Regions from separate parts of the Rhodobacter sp. CZR27 genome, predicted to be linked through region 2. Evidence: riboswitches for the same ligand, from Rfam matches in the RefSeq annotation. Region 2 holds a riboswitch; each other region holds the start of a gene.
What was found. A riboswitch is a leader RNA that binds a small molecule or an ion and turns the genes downstream of it on or off. The one in region 2 is predicted to bind cobalamin.
Positions count from the first base shown of each region.

Region 1: linked by a shared signal. The riboswitch ahead of CK951_RS05680 (TonB-dependent siderophore receptor) and the one ahead of bluB (5,6-dimethylbenzimidazole synthase) in region 2 are both predicted to bind cobalamin.
Region 3: linked by a shared signal. The riboswitch ahead of CK951_RS17325 (energy-coupling factor ABC transporter permease) and the one ahead of bluB (5,6-dimethylbenzimidazole synthase) in region 2 are both predicted to bind cobalamin.

Region 1 covers NZ_CP023548.1:1,121,655-1,127,092, reverse strand. The annotation lists gene CK951_RS05685 (ABC transporter substrate-binding protein) at 1-379, opposite strand, end outside; gene CK951_RS05680 (TonB-dependent siderophore receptor) at 411-2,321, opposite strand; cobalamin riboswitch at 2,454-2,652, opposite strand; gene CK951_RS05675 (GNAT family N-acetyltransferase) at 3,249-4,115, shown strand; gene CK951_RS05670 (cytochrome-c peroxidase) at 4,168-5,211, opposite strand; gene CK951_RS05665 (3-deoxy-D-manno-octulosonic acid transferase) at 5,378-5,438, shown strand, end outside.
Region 2 covers NZ_CP023549.1:81,257-86,694, forward strand. The annotation lists gene CK951_RS16560 (SDR family oxidoreductase) at 1-148, shown strand, start outside; gene CK951_RS16565 (FGGY-family carbohydrate kinase) at 176-1,810, shown strand; gene CK951_RS16570 (hypothetical protein) at 1,827-2,339, opposite strand; cobalamin riboswitch at 2,574-2,753, shown strand; gene bluB (5,6-dimethylbenzimidazole synthase) at 2,798-3,514, shown strand; gene CK951_RS16580 (hypothetical protein) at 3,575-4,186, opposite strand; gene CK951_RS16585 (Rrf2 family transcriptional regulator) at 4,348-4,830, shown strand.
Region 3 covers NZ_CP023549.1:241,350-246,787, reverse strand. The annotation lists gene CK951_RS17335 (acetyl-CoA C-acyltransferase) at 1-614, opposite strand, end outside; gene CK951_RS17330 (cobyrinate a,c-diamide synthase) at 822-2,147, opposite strand; gene CK951_RS17325 (energy-coupling factor ABC transporter permease) at 2,282-2,959, opposite strand; cobalamin riboswitch at 3,007-3,216, opposite strand; gene CK951_RS17320 (hypothetical protein) at 3,479-3,829, shown strand; gene CK951_RS17315 (response regulator transcription factor) at 3,941-4,600, shown strand; gene CK951_RS17310 (HAMP domain-containing sensor histidine kinase) at 4,597-5,438, shown strand, end outside.

The DNA.
Region 1 (5,438 bases), on a different replicon from region 2:
GTTCCTCGGCCTCGGCCTCGCGGCCGAGCGCCCGGCCCACTATGCGCAGGTGGCCCGCCACGTCGTCGAGCGTCGTCGCCGGCGGCAGCTCGATTACCTCGACGCCGAGCCGGCGCAGCAGATCGACACTGGCCCGCGCGGTGAAGGTGCCGGCCAGCACGAGATCCGGCCGCATCAGGAACACCTGCTCGGCCTGACCCATGTTGGCGGGATAGGCCCGGGCCTCCTCGACCATGGCCGAGGTCTGCGGCTCTGAGGCGAGATGCGAGACCGAGACCAGCTGGCCGGGCGCCGCCAGCATCATCGCCAGCTGGTCGGTGCAGAGGTTGACGGACACGACCCGCCGCGGCGCCTCGGCCACGGCGGCTGAGGCAACCATCGACAGGGCCGAGACTACCGCGAGAACGGCCTTAAAAGCTCTTTCGCAAGCCGACATAGAACGCCCTGCCCGATGTGCCGAAGCCCTTGACTACCTGATAGTCCTCGTCGAGCAGGTTGTCAGCCCGCAGGTAGACCTGCGCGTCCTGCCCGAGATCAAACTCGACCGTCGCCTCGACGGTCTCGTAGTCGGGCATGGCGATCAGGCTGTTCGCGCGCTCATCGTATAGATTGCGAACGGCGTGGAGCGCAATGCCGGCATCAAGCCGGTCCGTCAAGTCAGCATCCAGACCAAGCCGCAGATCGGTTTCCGGAACGCGCGGAAGTGCCTCGCCGTCCGGATCGCTGGTACGGGTATAGGTCACTACCCCACTCAGTTGCAGACGATCATTCAGCGGAACCGAACCCGACAGCGCAATCCCTGAGGAGCGCGAGGTGCCGTCGGCGGTTTGATATTCGCCGGTATAGGCTGGAAAGGTGGTGAGCGTAACGAACTTGATCAGATCCTCGACTTGCTGGTGGAACAGCGTAGCCTTGACCTCGGCGCCGTTGCCGAAGGTCTTCTCCAGACCGAGATCCACAGACCTGCTACGCTCTGGTCCGAGGTCCTCGTTTCCATATTGCGTGGAGTAGAGCTGATAGAGCGAGGGCGCCACGAAGCCGGACCCGGCCGAGGCGCGCAGCAGCAACGTATCATCCAGGCGCCAGGCAGCGGCGAGGCGGGCGGTGGTGTGGCCGCCAAAGTCGGAATAGTCGTCGTGGCGCGCGGCCAGCGTGACATCCAGTGCCGGCGTCAGTGCCAGCGTCGCCTCTCCGAACAGGCCGTCTATCTCACGTTCCCCGCTGTCCGTGCCTGGCAGGGTCCACTGGTCTGAGGTGGCACTGAAGAGATCCTCGCGCGCATGTGTGGCGCCGAACCCCAGCGTCAAACTGTCGGTCGGCAGATAGCTCGCGCGGTAGTCCATCACCGTACGCGTCCCGTCATAGGACCATTCGTAGGGGGAGGGATCGGGACCGAAGAAGTTGCGTTCCGTGCCTTCCGTCGTCCGTTCGTTCTCGAACCGGTAGATCGAGAGGGTTTGTGTCAGCTGGTCACCGGTCAGTGTGGCGAAGATCCGCCCACCGCGGGTGTGCAGCAGGGAATGATCGTCGTCGGGGGTGACGCCATCATGGAAATCGCCATCGACTTCGCAACACTCATCGATCTGCGAGTCGGCGTGCTGATAGAAGCCCGAAGCCCCGACGCTCAACACGTCGGTTACGTCATACGAAGCGGAAAAGGACAGCCGCTCGGAATCGAACCCGTCGTCTTCGCGGTTTCCGGCGCTGTCGTCACCGGCCGAAAAGCCTTCGCTATGTACGCGTGAAGCGGTGACCGAGACTTCATGCCGGTCGCCCCGCGACGAAAGGGTGTAGGACCCGGACAGGGTCTCATAGCTGCCCGCCTCCAGGGCGACCGATTGGGAGATGCCTTCCTGTTCAGGTCGTTTGGTCGTGACGCTGATGACACCCGCAACCGCCGTGCTGCCATACTGGGCCGATTGTGACCCACCCAGCACCTCGACCCGCGACACGTCCGCCGTGCCGAGCGTGCCGAAATCGAACTGGCTCTGTGTCTGAGCCGGGTCCGAGACGTCGATGCCATCGACGAGCACCTTGATGTAGGCGCCGGGCAGGCCGCGCAAGCGAAGCGACGCAGAAGATCCGATTGGCCCGGTGTCCGAATAAGACAGCGTAGGAAGCGTCGCAAGCGCCCGGCCCAGGGGCATCGCGCCGCTCTGCTTCAGGTCCTCGGCCGAAAGTGTCTCGACCGAGGCGCCCGTCCGCGAGGCCTCGATCGGCGCGATGTTGGCCGAGACCACGATCTCGTCCAGTGCGATGTCCTGTGCCTGCAGCGGCATGGCGGCCAGCAGCGCCAGAAGGGATACGGCTGTGGTCTTCATCTTTCCCTCTCCGTCCGGGTGGCGACCCGGAGTTCGTCCCTGGATGTCCTTGGAAAGGGATCGCCCCTCCGCCGACGGTGAAAGCGTCACCTGAAGCGGATGGCCCGCCTCCCTCGGCGCGCCCCGCGCCACGGGATGGGTGAACTCTTCGGCAGGTCTCCTGACTCACGGGTCACCGCTCGGACCGGCCTTCCCGGGATGACCCAGTGGCATGATCGGCCGTCGCTCGCCGCCTACAGTTGCGGGGGCAGCCGCGGACTTGGCCGTGTGGCCGGACCGCGTTCCCTTTTCATCCGGTCATTGCGCCGGAACCGAAGCGCCTTCTCAATAGGACAAGCATCGCCCCTGTCAAGTGGCCGCTGCAAGCTGGCTTGCCACGCGTCAATCGGCGCAGGGGCGAGAGGTCCGCGACCCGTCGCGACAACCGGAGGCCCAAAGCCGCCCCATGCGCGGCGCCCGGCGCCTGGCGGAGCAGCCGGCCACCTCGGTCGGCACGGCCGAGGGCGGGCGGCAGAGGCCGCGGGCCAAGGCGGGCGACTCGACCGTGGGTTTAGGCCCCTGGCGTGGACTGTCGCGCGAGGCGCCGCGCGCCGGGCGCGCGCCGCAACCACCCCCGGTTGCGCTGCTCAACCCAAGGTTTCGGGTATGCCGTCAAAGCCGGCCTTTTACAGTGATTTGAGGGGCAGTTCCTGTTGTCGGGCGTTTCGCTGTTATGGTATTCGATGCACAGGCACTTTCATTGAAGTATTTGGTCGGGAACGGTACATGGATCTCAGCGTCCTGAAGTCACGCAACGCCAGACTTGTAACCAGTGCAGCCCTCTCTTCCGACGATCCGGCTTCGGCACCCCCGTCGCGGTGCAGTGAGCCCGGAACGAACCTCCTCAATCCGACAATCTTTCACGAATCCTGGTGGCTTGATGCCGCGGTGCCGGGACAGTGGAGCGAGGCGACCGTCAGCGCGGGCGGCAAGCTTTTGGGACGCTTCCCTTACCTGATCTCGAAGCGCGCCTTCGGCCTGACCACCTGCGAGATGCCGGACTTCGTGCATTTCCTGGGGCCGGCGGTCGACGAGGGCAGCGGCGCCCCCTGCAACCGGGCGCTGAAGCACGCGCAGATCGTGCGCGAGCTTTACGAACAGATCCCGAGTGTCGACAACTTCTACCAGCGGATGCACCGGGGCATCACCGACGTGATGGTCTTCGCCGAGGCGGGGCTGCACACCCTGGTGAACTTCACCTTCGAGATCGCCCCCGCCCCGGAACAGCGGATCTGGAGCGAGATGCGCGACAAGACGCGCAACATCATCCGGCGCGCGCAGGAGCGCTATACTGCCTCGGACCGGATCAGCCCCGCGGAATTCGCGGCCTTCTACGAGGCCAACATCGAGAAGGCCGGTCACGACTCCTACTACGACGCCGAGGGCATCACGAGGATCTGCACCGCGGCGGTGGATCGGGGGCGTGGACGGATCCTCTGCGCCCGGGCCGCGGACGGGTCGATCTCGGCCGCGATCTTCTGTGCCTGGGATGCGACGACCTGCTACTACCTGCTCAGCACGCGCGACAGGGGGCAGGATCATGGGGCAACCGCCCTGCTGATCTGGGAGGCGATCCGTCATGCCTCCGGCATGGGGCTCATCTTCGACTTCGACGGGCTCTACACCCGCGGGAACCGGGTGTTCTTCACCGGCTTCGGCGGCGTCACCCGGCCGCGCTACGTGGTGTGCCGCAATACGCTGCCTTACCGGCTGGTGGACCGGCTCGGACGGACGCTCGGCAGATTCCGCCGCTGACCGGCCCGCAAGGGGAAGGGGGCGGCCCTTGCGGCCGCCCCGATCGCCCAGATCATTGCACCTTCACCTCGGCCGTCGGACGCGGCGTGGTTTCGGTTTCCGGCGGCAGGGCCGGGATGGTCACGGCCGGCAGCGTGCCGGTCAGGGTTTCGAGGAAGGCCACCACCTGCCCCACTTCCTGGTCTGTCATCTGCTGGCCAAGCTGGCTTTCCGCCATGACCTCGACGGCCGTCCGCAGGTCCCAGACCTTGCCGGAGTGGAAATAGGGCGCGGTCAGCGCCACGTTGCGCAGCGGCGCGGCACGGAAGACATATTCGTCATCGGCCGTTTCGGTGACCGAGAAGCGGCCCTTGTCGCCCGCCGGCAGGATGTCCGCGCCGGGTTTCTCGATCAGGCCGAACGGATAGTAGCCGTGGCCGCCCACGTTCACGCCCGAGTGGCAGGACGAGCAGCCCTTGTCGATGAAGAGCGCGAGCCCGGCCTTCGCATCCTCTTCCAATGCCGCGTCGTCGCCGTTCAGGAAGGCATCGAAGGGCGAGGGCGTGATCAGGGTGGCCTCGAAGGCCTCGATCGCCTTGGCCATGTTGTCGAAGGTCGCGGGAGCCGCCTCGTCGGGGAAGGCCGCCTTGAACCACTCGACATAGGCCGGCATCGACGCCAGCGTCAGTTCGACCTGCGCGGGGGTGTTCGCCATCTCGACCCCCGCCTGCACCGGACCCTTGGCCTGCGCCTTCAGGTCGTCCGCCCGGCCGTCCCAGAACTGCGCCTCGTTCAGCACCGCGTTGAGCACCGTGGGCGCGTTGCGCGGCCCCTTCTGCCAGCCGTGGCCGACCGAGGTCTCCATGTTGTCGTCGCCGCCGGTCGCGAGGTTGTGGCACGAGGCGCAGGAGAACACGCCCGACGCCGACAGCCGGGGATCGAAGAACAGCGCCCGGCCGAGGTCGATCTTCTCGGGCGTGATGCGGTTGTCCTTCACCGCCGGGACAGTCGAGGGCAGCGGCGCGAAGAATTCCAGCGCCTTGTCCCGAAGGGCATCGGCCTGCGCCGCGCCGGCCAGGGCCGTGCTCGCGATCAGGGCTGTGAGGGTGAGGCGCATGGTACTTCTCCTGTGCAAACGATTACGCGCATCAGGACGCTAGCCCGCGACTGCCCGAGAACCTTTGACTTAGATCAATTCTAATCTGGTAGCCGAATGCCATGTCGCCGCGGCTTGCTTGCGTCGCGCCGCGATCCCCGCCAGAAAGCCGGGAAAGGAGATCCGGGTGACGATCTACCGCCTCATCATGGCCCTGCTGCTGCCCGCGCTGGTGGCAGGCGCGCTCT
Region 2 (5,438 bases):
GCCGAAGGCCAAGATGGAGGAGGCGCTGGCCAACGGCTCGCTCATGCAGCCGAAGGAGGTGGCCGAGGCGGTGCTCTTCATGCTGTCGCGCCCGCGCGGCGTGGTGGTCCGCGACCTCGTCATCCTGCCCAACAGCGTCGATCTTTGACGCGCCGCCCTTTCGCGGAGGTATTCCATGACCCCTGAGACTTCCCGACCGGCCGCCGCAGCGGACCGGGTTCTCCTCGGCATCGACGTCGGCACGGGCAGTGCGCGCGCGGGCCTCTTCGACCTCACGGGCCGGATGGTCGCCTCGGCGAAATGCGACATCGGCCTTTGGCGCGAGGCCGGCCACATCGTCGAGCAGTCCGGCAACGAGATCTGGCGCGCCGTCTGCACCGCCACCCGCGCCGCGCTGGCCGAGGCCGGCCTTGCGCCCGAGGCGGTGGCAGGCGTCGGCTTCGACGCCACCTGCTCGCTGGTGGTCGTGGGTGAAGGCGGGGCGCCCCTGCCCGTCGGTCCCAGCGAGGACGCCGAGCGCAACATCATCGTCTGGATGGATCACCGCGCCGTCGATCAGGCCGAGCGGATCAATGCGATGGGCCATCCGGTGCTGCGCTATGTCGGCGGGCGCATCTCGCCCGAGATGGAGACGCCGAAACTTCTGTGGTTGCGTGAACATCGGCCTGCAATCTTCGATGCGGCATGGCAATTCTTCGACCTGGCCGATTACCTTGGCTGGCGGGCGACGGGGGATCTGGCGCGCTCGACCTGCACCGTTACCTGCAAGTGGACGTATCTTGCGCATGAACGCCGCTGGGATCCGGACTATTTCCGGCAGGTGGGTCTGGGCGTGCTGGCCGACGAGGAGTTCTCGCGCATCGGAGCGCGTGTGGTGGAGCCGGGAACGCCGCTCGGCACCGGGCTCACGCCGCAGGCCGCGGCGGACCTGGGTCTTGTCACCGGCACGCCGGTCGGCGCGGGGCTGATCGACGCCCATGCCGGCGGCATCGGAACGGTGGGCGCCGAGGGCACGCCCGAGCGCGACCTCGCCTATGTCTTCGGCACCTCCTCCTGCACGATGACCACGACGCGCGAGCCGGTGTTCGTTCCCGGCGTCTGGGGCCCCTACCAGTCGGCCATGGTCCCCGGCATGTGGCTGAACGAGGGCGGCCAGTCCGCCGCGGGCGCCGCTATCGAGCAACTGCTGTCGTTCCATCCCGCCGCGGCAGAGGCTGCGCGGGCGGCAAGGGCGGCCGGCCAGCCGTTGCCGGTCTTCCTCGCGACGCAGGCGGCGGAGGGGCTCGAGTCGCTCTCGCATGTCGTCACCCGCGCAGCAGGGCTGCACGTCGTGCCCGAGTTCCTCGGCAACCGCGCGCCCTTCGCGGATCCCCACGCCCGCGCCGTGATCGCGGGCCTCGGGATGGAGCGGGACCTGGAAAGCCTCGTCGCGCTCTACGTGGCGGGGATCTGCGGCATCGCACATGGCCTGCGCCAGATCCTCGAGACGCAGGAGAAGGCAGGCGCCGGCATCGAGCGCATCGCGATCAGCGGCGGGGCGGGACAGCTTGACGTTGTGCGCCAGCTGATCGCCGACGTGACCGGAAAGCCAGTGGTCGCGAGCGCCGAGGCCGAACCGGTGCTGCTCGGCTCGGCGATCCTTGGTGCGGTGGCCGCCGGGCTGGCACCCGACATGAGGGTCGCCATGCAGCGCATGTCGCGGACGGCTCAGGTCTACGAGCCGGTCGGCGGCGAGCTTGCGGCCCTGCACGACCGCCGGCATGCGGCCTTTCTGGCGCTTCAGGCCGCGGCGCGGGCGGCCCGGGACTAGGCTCGCGGGCGGCGCCTCAGCCGCCCATCGCCTCGCCTTCGGGCCAGGGACCGTCGAGCGGCGCGATCCGGTAGACCACGTCCTTGCGCAGGAACGGCCCCGCCGCCTGCACCCGCGAGAAGGCGGGAATCGGGATCAGGCGCAGGCCGCCCTCGGGCATCGGCAGACCCGATCCGAGCAGGCGGTAGATGCCGAGGTCGATCAGGTCCAGTCGCAGCGAATCCTGCCCGGGCAGGAACAGCACGAGATGCAGTTCGCGCTCGGCCGTGGGCGCGATGGTGATCGTCATCCGGTCCATCGGCAGCGTCGCGGGCGCATCGGCGGCCAGACAGACCTGCGCGCGGTAGCGGGCCAGGCCCTCGGCCAGATAGGCGGCCAGCCGGAGGGCCACGGTCTGGGCCGGTGGCACCTCATCCTCGGTCAGCCAATGCGCGGGCGGCGGGGGCACCATCGGATGCGGGGGCTGCGGCCTCCCACCTCCGGGCATCCCGGGCCGGGGGTGCAGGTCTGTCACGGCCTCACTCTGCATCACGAACCCTCGTCACTCTGGCAGCCGGGCGCATGGCGGGATCGCCCGCCCGGACTATAGCCCCTCAGAGATCGCTGTTGCAGGGGGTGGCGCCAAGATCTTCGGGCATTTCGCCGCAGGCGATGCAGGAAGGCGGCAGGCTTTGCCCATCAATTCGGCGCCCGGTCCGCGCGACCGGCCAAGCCGCGGTCAGCCGCGCAACGTCAGCGGATTGCCTTCGCCGGTCCGATCTGATCTGCCTTTCTTCCGCCGGGTGCCGCCGAGAGGCGGAGAATCGGGAAGCCGGTGTAATTCCGGCGCGGGCCCGCCGCTGTGACGGGGATGCCGCAGGCACCATGCCACCGGGCAACCGGGAAGGCGCTTGTGGGCAGGTGAACCGAAGCCAGAAGACCGGCCCGGCGAAGAAGTTCCTGCCGCGTGGACGGCGGCGGGATCGTCATGCGAAAGGCCCGGACATCATGCCGCCCTCTTCTTCCGACCCCACCGCCGGGGTTCAACCCCTTCCCGCCCGCCGCTTCGGCGATGCCGAGCGGCAGGCGCTCTACGACATCATCGCCGAGCGCCGCGACGTGCGCGACGAGTTCCTGCCCGATCCGATCGATCCTGCGATGTTGCGCCGGGTGCTCGAGGCCGCGCATCTCGCGCCCTCGGTCGGCTTCATGCAGCCCTGGAACTTCATCCTGATCCGCGATGCCGAGCGTCGCGCGGCCGTGCACGCGGCCTTCCTGCGCGCCAATGCCGAGGCCGCGGAACTTTTCCCCACCGAAAAGCGCGACACCTACCGGTCGCTGAAGCTGGAGGGGATCCGCAAGGCGCCGCTGAACATCGTCGTCACCTGCGACCGCGACCGCTGCGGCCCGGTGGTGCTGGGCCGGACGCACAACGCCGAGATGGATCTCTATTCCACGGTCTGCGCGGTGCAGAACCTGTGGCTGGCCGCCCGCGCCGAAGGCCTCGGCGTCGGCTGGGTCAGCATCTACCGCGAGGAGGAGTTGCGCAGCCTGCTGAACATCCCCGAGCGGGTGCGCATCGTGGCCTATCTCTGCATCGGCCATGTGGACCGCTTCTACACCGCGCCCGAGCTTGCGCTGAAGGGGTGGCGCCAGCGGCTCGATCTGGACGCGCTGCTGATGGACGAAGGCTGGGACGACGCGAAGGCCGGCAGCCTCGGCTGACGGCCGCGACCGGAGCGGGCGGGCGCCGCCCGCTCCGGTTGGCTGCGCGCTTCCTCCCGGTCACTCCGGCGCGGCCCCGGGCAACCAGCCGCGGCGGAGCAGCGCGACGATCGGGGCGGGCGTGAGAACATCGACCTCCGGCGGCACGGGCGACCTGCGGCGCGTGTAGCCGTCGAAGGACCAGTCGAACAGGCTGTCGTTCCAGACGAGCACCGGCCTGCCTGCGGCTGCGAAGATCGTGCCCTCGGGAAGCTCCCCCGGCCGGGCCGCGAAGGTGATCTTGACCCCGTTCCGGCCGATCCGTGCCTGATGGAGTTGGCGGTCGATGGTCTGCGGCAGCGACCGGCCCGGTTCGGCGTCGCCATGAACGGCACACCAGGCCGCGCAGAAGTCCCGGTAGCGGTCGCGCCGGCACTCGCCGCAGGGACGGTGGCCAGCGGCAAATGCCGTGGCCTCGTCGAGAAAGAACAGCTGTGTGTAGGCCCCGGGCGCCATGACCTGTTGCTTGCGGCCGCGGAAGTCGAGGCGGCAGGTCACCCAGCTCCGGTGGGCGTGGGTGCGCCGGATGCCTCCGGTCGGGTCGTGCAGGATGCCGCGGTTCCCCATGAGGCTGCCGCGAGCGGCCACCGCCTGCAGCCCGCCGAAGGGATCGACCCGGTTCTGCCGATGCATGCCGCCCTCCGCATCCCGCCCTCGCCAGTCAACCGCAGCGGCCCCGGGCGATCAAGACCCGGCGCCGGAGCCGCGTGGTGGTTCGCGCGAAAAGCCAATGCCTGCACGGCGTTCAGGTCGTGCCGCTTGCCTTGAGGGGGATGCGTCTCTAGGCTGGTCCGATGATCACGCAAAAGATGAAATACGCGCTGAAGGCGCTGATGGTGCTGGCCGAGGAGCGAGCCGGCGAGCGCCGCCCCCTGCGGATCGAGGATATCGCTGCAAGATCCGGCACGCCCAAGCGCTTTCTCGAGCACATCCTGCTCGACATCCGCAATGCGGGCTTCATCGCCAGCATGCGGGGCCGGGCGGGCGGCTACATGCTGATCAAGGATCCTGCCAGAATTCCGCTGAGCGATCTGCTGCGCATGATCGACGGACCGATCGCCCCGTTGCCCTGCCTCTCGCGCCGGTCCTACCAGCCCTGCGACGATTGCAAGGACGAGGCTTCGTGCCGGATCCGCAAGCTTTTCGCCGAGGTGTTCTGGTCCTACCTCGTGCTGATCGACTCGCTGACGCTTGCGGATCTGGTCGGCACACCGGCTGCGGCGGAGCAGTTGCTCTCGGCCCCCACTTCCGCCGCTTCCAGCGCCAGCCCCGAGTGAGCGCAGGCTGCCGCTCACGCTAAGCGCCGTCTGCTTGCCGGCTCAGTCGGCGCGCCGTCGATGGCCAGTCCCAGCCCTGCGACACCGGGCGGAACTGGCATGAGCGGGATGCTCCTCCCCGCTTCCGGTTCCCATGGAACCTGAAGAACGGTCGGCAACAGGCTGTATCGCCATCATTAACATGGGGTCCACCCCGCTTCTTCTGCCGTTGTGTGATCCGCTTCTCCTGACCAAGGGCCCGACGTAGACCTTCTCCGTTGCTTGCACCGATTACAGCCGCCGCGGGCATTGCGCCGACCGCGCTGCAGTTCGGAAAGCCCGCCGAGATCCGCGCCCGCCCCAGAACCGAGTTCGTCCGAAAGTTCATCACCTCATGATCGGCGCATGAACGCCTGACCGGGCAAGGCTGAGCCGCGGATGGGAAAAAATCGCGGCGGCCGGGGAACTCCCGGCCGCCGGACGCTGTTGCCCAGCGGTGCCCGCGAAACGGCTGGCACGGGACCACCGCCGCCGGCACGAGCGGACAGGGCCGGGGCGAATTCACCCAGCCCCAGCCTGCGTATTGCCACGCGAACTCTCACAGCGAGAAGATGCCGAGGGCAATGCCT
Region 3 (5,438 bases), 160 kb from region 2:
AGCGCCACGACCTCGGCGGCGAAACGGCCCTCGGCGATGGCCGACTGCGCTCGCGAGAGCGATTCCAGCGCATAGGCATCCTGCGCCTCGCGGGTGAACTGGTAGGCCTCGGCGCAATCCTCGGCGAAGGTGCCCATCGCGCGGCCCTTGTCATAGGCGTCCTCCAGCCCGTCGAGGAACATGTGGTCGAGCACCCGCCCGTGGCCGATGCGGTAGCCGCCGCGCGCCTTGTCGAGCAGGTAGGGCGCGTTCGACATGCTCTCCATGCCGCCCGCGACCACGATGTCGACGCTGCCGGCGCGGATCGCGTCATGGGCCAGCATCGTGGCCTTCATCCCGGAGCCGCAGACCTTGTTCAGCGTCGAGCAGGGCACGGCCTCGGGCAGGCCCGCGCCGATGGCCGCCTGCCGTGCCGGGGCCTGACCAAGGCCCGCGGGCAGCACGCAGCCCATCACCACCTCGTCCACCGCCTGCGGCACAAGGCCCGCACGGGTAAGCGCGGCCGAAATGGCGGCCGCGCCAAGATCCACCGCGCTCATCCCCTTCAGCGCCCCCTGGAACGCGCCCATCGGCGTCCGCGCCGCGCCCGCGATCACGATCGGTTCCGTTGTCATCAAGCCCTCCCCTTCCTGCTGACCGGGCGGAAGCCTAATGCAGCCGCGTGCCGCGACGAAACCGGAAAGGCGGCCCGCCGCCGCCGCGTGCCGTAACGTCCAGGCCGGTGCGAAGGGCCGCGGCATGCCGGAGCGCCGGCCTCCCGCGCTGTGGCCCGCATCCGGCGGGCGGGGCAGGGCCGCGATTCCCCGGCGTCGGCGGAAGACCTAGGCCGCCGGTTCCGGCGCGATCAGGTGAAAGAAGCTGCCGGTCACCGTGCCGCGGCGCGAGCCGGTTTCGGGCACCGTCTCGCCTTCCGCGTTGGTCACCCGGGCCAGCGGCTCGTCCGGCTGGGCGAGGATTGACGAATAGTGGAACTCGTGGCCGCGCAGTCGCGCGCCGGCGGCATGGCCCGGCACCGGAGCCAGCAGCTCGGCACAGCGGTAGCCGAGATGCAGCCGCCGCCGCTCGAAGCTGGTGACGAGGCCGAGCAGCCCGGTCATCGAATGCCGGACGCCGGCCGCATCCACCAGCGCCTCGCCCAGCACCATGTAGCCGCCGCATTCGCCGTGAACGGGCCCGGTTTCCGCGTGACGCCGAAGGCCCGCGCGGAACCGTGCCGCCGTGGCAAGCCGGCCGGCGTGCAGTTCGGGATAGCCGCCCGGCAGCCAGACCAGATCGGCCTCCGGCGGCGCCTCGTCGGCCAGCGGCGAGAAGGGCAGGATCTCGGCCCCGGCGCGGCGCCAGCCTTCCAGCAGATGCGGATAGGTGAAGGAAAAGGCCGCATCCGAGGCCAGGGCGATGCGCTGCGCGGGCGGCCCCGGCAGCGGTCCCGGCGCCGTCGTTGTCGTGGAGCGGGCCGCGGCACGGATCGCCGCAAGATCGGCGTGATCGCGCAGGAGCGCGGCAAAGCGCAGGATGGCGCCCTCGAGGTCGGGATGTTCGCCCGCCTGGACCAGTCCCAGGTGACGCTCGGGCAGCGCGAGGTCACGGCGGCGGGGCAGGGCGCCCAGCACCGGCAGGCCGAGCCGCTCCATCTCGCGCCGGATCATCACCTCGTGCCGCGCCGAGGCGATGTTGTTGAGGATCACGCCCGCGAAGGGCGGCGCGTCGGGATGGCGCGCGAAGCCGAGCGCGGTCGCCGCGGCCGATTGCGCCTGACCGGCCGCATCCAGCACCAGCACCACCGGCCAGCCGAAGCGGGCCGCGATCTCGGCCGCCGCGCCGCGCCCGGTGACACCCGGCGCCGAAGTGCCGTCATAAAGGCCCATCGAGCCCTCGGCGAGGGCCAGATCCGCGCCTGCCGCCTCGGCGGCCAGGCCCGCCAGAAGCGCCGGCGACATCGCCCAGCCGTCGAGGTTGAACGAGGGGCGTCCCGCCGCCACGCGATGGAAGGCGGGGTCGATGTAGTCGGGTCCGTTCTTGAAGGGCTGCACGCCCAGGCCTTCGTCTCGGAAGGCGCGCAGAAGCCCCAGCGTCACCGTAGTCTTGCCCGAGCCCGAGCCCGGAGCGCCGATCATCAGCCCCGGCGGCAGGGAGTGAGCTTCCAGCATCATGAAGTCTCCGTGCCGGGCCGAGGCAGGCGGGCCATCCGGTCGGTTGCGAGAAGGAGCGGCGGGGGTGGCGCGGGTCAATCCCCTGCGGGGAAGGGCGGGCGCGGCCCGGCGGCCGCGCCCGCGCCCCGGCGTCAGGCCGCCTGATGCAGGCGGGGCGTGAACAGGCCCGCCGGCATACGGCCGCGCGCAGCCTTGGCCGCCGCCAGCACCGCAAGGTCGGTCAGCGGCTCGATCAGGACGACCAGCATGTAGGCGCTGCCGAAGGTTGCGACCGAAGCCACGCTCGCGGCGCCGAAGCCCTGGCCGAGGAAGGCCCAGAAGGCGACCCAGGCCACCACGCCGCCCTGATAGGCGGTGGAAAGCGCCAGCGCCTGCCCGTAGTCGAGGTCCACATAGGGCCGGTGCGCCGGGATGATCCGGTCGGCCAGCGCCTTGACCGCGAAGAGCGGAACCAGAAGCGTCGTGATGTTCATGCCGAATTGCGGCAGGTCGAAGGGCGCGAAGAACAGCCCCTGCACGAGCAGGCCGGCGGTCAGGCCGAAGGCGGCCGGCGCCGCCCCGAGGATCAGGAACAGCGTCGAGCCGAGGATGAAGTGCACCTCGGACACGCCCACCGGGTAATGCGGCAGGATCTGGAAGAAGGTGAAGACGCAGGCCGCGGCGATGAGGCTGCGCACCGCGAGCGAGGCCAGGCCCTTCTCGCGGATGGTCTCGGCGGCAAGCTTCAGCGTGTAGCCTCCGGCCGTCACCGCGGTGGCATAGCCTACGGCGAGTTTTGCTCCGGTCACGAGACCGGGTTCGATATGCATGTGGTCCTCCTAGCCGTCATCCCCGACGGCGCATGGGGTGGGTCCGGTTGCCCGGCGAAAGCGACGGCAGGTCTCCTGACTCGCGGGTCACAGCCCTCCCCGAACCTTCCCGGCCATCGGCCAGTGGCGTCTTCGGAGGCGGCTCGCCGCTCACAGTTGCGGGGGCAGTCGCGGATTCGGGCTGTCACCCCCTCACCGCGTTCCCTTTTCATCCCTTGGCCTTGCGGCGGTCGGGAACCGTCAGGGCAGGGCGTGACAGATCGCGGCACCCGCGTCAACTTTCTGCATGTCGCGCGGCCGGAACCTGCCCCTCCTGTTGCGCAAGCACCCGCCCGGCGGGCGTTGCGCCGCGCGTCTGTCGCCGCCGCGCTTGCGCGGAGCGGTGGTGCGCCATCATCCCGCCTGCTGCATAGCGGGACTGCAGCCGCGCGCATGGACAGTGCTGCGCCGCAGCATTAGGTCCTTGCCGACACATGATCCGGCCGATCCGGCCGCCTCCCGTTCTGGACAGGTCCCGATATGAAAACGATTCTCTCCCTATCCCTCGCCGCGCTGACACTGGCCGCCGCCGCCTCGGCCGAAGAGGTCACGCTGACCGCGCCGCTGCAGGCGGGCAGCCTGCACACCGGCGCGCTCGACATGGCGGCCTATCGCACCGATCTGGCCGATGGCGGGATCGAGGTGACCGCGGCCTTCCGCGCCCGCTCGCCCTCGGCCGAGCCGCAGGTGGTGAAGATGCGGCTCGAGGATCGGGACTCCGTCCACTTCTCGCTGCCGTTCGAACAGCGCACCATCTACACCTTCGCCCGCACGGGCGGGACGGTGCGGATCTCGGCCGAGGCGCTGCCGATCACGCTGGCCTCGAAGTGAAAGCCGGCGCCCGGGCGCCCACGGGTCCCGGGCCGCGCGCCCCGCGCTTGACGCCTGCCCCCGCCGCACCGCATGGAAGATGCGGGCAGGGCAAGGGCCGGCGGAGATCCGATGCGCATCCTACTGGTAGAGGACGACGCGGGGCTGGGCGGGGCGATCCGCGACCAGCTTGCGGCCGAGGGCCATGCGGCCGATCTCGTGGCCTCGGTCGAGGATGCGCTTGCCTCGGTCGAGACGGCCAGCTTCGATCTCGTGCTGCTTGACCTGACCCTGCCCGACGGCAGCGGCATCGACTTCCTGCGCCGGCTCCGGGCGCGCGGGCTGGGGATGCCGGTGATCATCCTGACCGCGCGCGACCGCATTACCGAGCGGATCGAGGGCCTGAACGCCGGCGCCGACGACTACATGGTCAAGCCGTTCGACCTGTCCGAACTGTCGGCGCGCATCGGTGCCGTGGCTCGGCGCTATGCCGGCAACCCCAATCCGAGGCTGATGATCGGCCCGCTCGAGGTCGATGTCGCCGGGCGCAGCATCGAGGGACCCGATGGCCCGGTCGTCCTCAGCCATCGGGAATGGGCGATCCTGGACGCCCTGCTGCACCGGCCGAACTCGATCGTGTCCAAGGCGCAGCTCGAGGAGACGCTCTACAACTTCGATGCCGAGGTCGAGAGCAACACGATCGAGGTCTATGTCAGCCGGCTGCGCAAGAAGCTGGGCCGCGACCGGATCGAGACGCAGCGCGGGCTGGGCTACCGGCTGGTGCGGCGATGAGGCGGGCGCGCAGCCTGCGCCGCGACCTCGCGCTCAGCCTTTCGGCCGGCATCGTGCTGCTCTGGACGGCGGCGACGCTGCTGGCGATCCACTACATGCGCGAGGAACTGGACGAGCTGTTCGACAGTGCGCTGCAGGAGACGGCCGAGCGGCTGCTGCCGCTGGCGGTGGCCGGCGACCGTCTGGCCAGCGCGGTGGAGCCCGAGCCGGTCGCGCGCGCGGGTGATCACGAGGAAGGCCTGACCTTCGTCATCCGCGACGCCTCCGGCACCACGGTGCTCTGGTCGCAGGGGGCCTCGGCCGTTACCTTCGCGGACCCCTTGCCGCCGGGGTTCCGGACCGGACCGGACCACCGGATCTATTCGGCCCAGGATGCCAGCGGCCAGTGGACGATCGAGATTGCGGAGCCGCTGGAGAACCGCCGCGAGGCGGTGGAGGAGACGCTGATCGCCTTCGTGGTGCCGCTCCTGCTGATCCTGCCCATCACCCTTGCGCTGGTGGCCTGGCGCACCCGCGTGGGTCTGGCCCGGTTGCGCGACCTCTCGCGCGAGGTGCAGGGGCGGGACGAGACCGACCTGCGCCCGCTCGGCACAAGGTCGCTCCAGGTCGAGTTGCTGCCGATCCGGGACGCCGTGGATCGCCTGATGGCGCGCCTTGGCCGCGCCCTCGATGCCGAACGCAGCTTCACCGCCAATGCGGCGCACGAGTTGCGCACGCCCGTCGCAGCCGCCCTTGCCCAGACCCAGCGGCTGGTGGCCGAGGCGCCCGAGTCGCTTCGGCCCCGGGCCGAGGGGCTGGAGGCCGAACTTAAGCGTCTGGCGCGGCTTTCCGAAAAGCT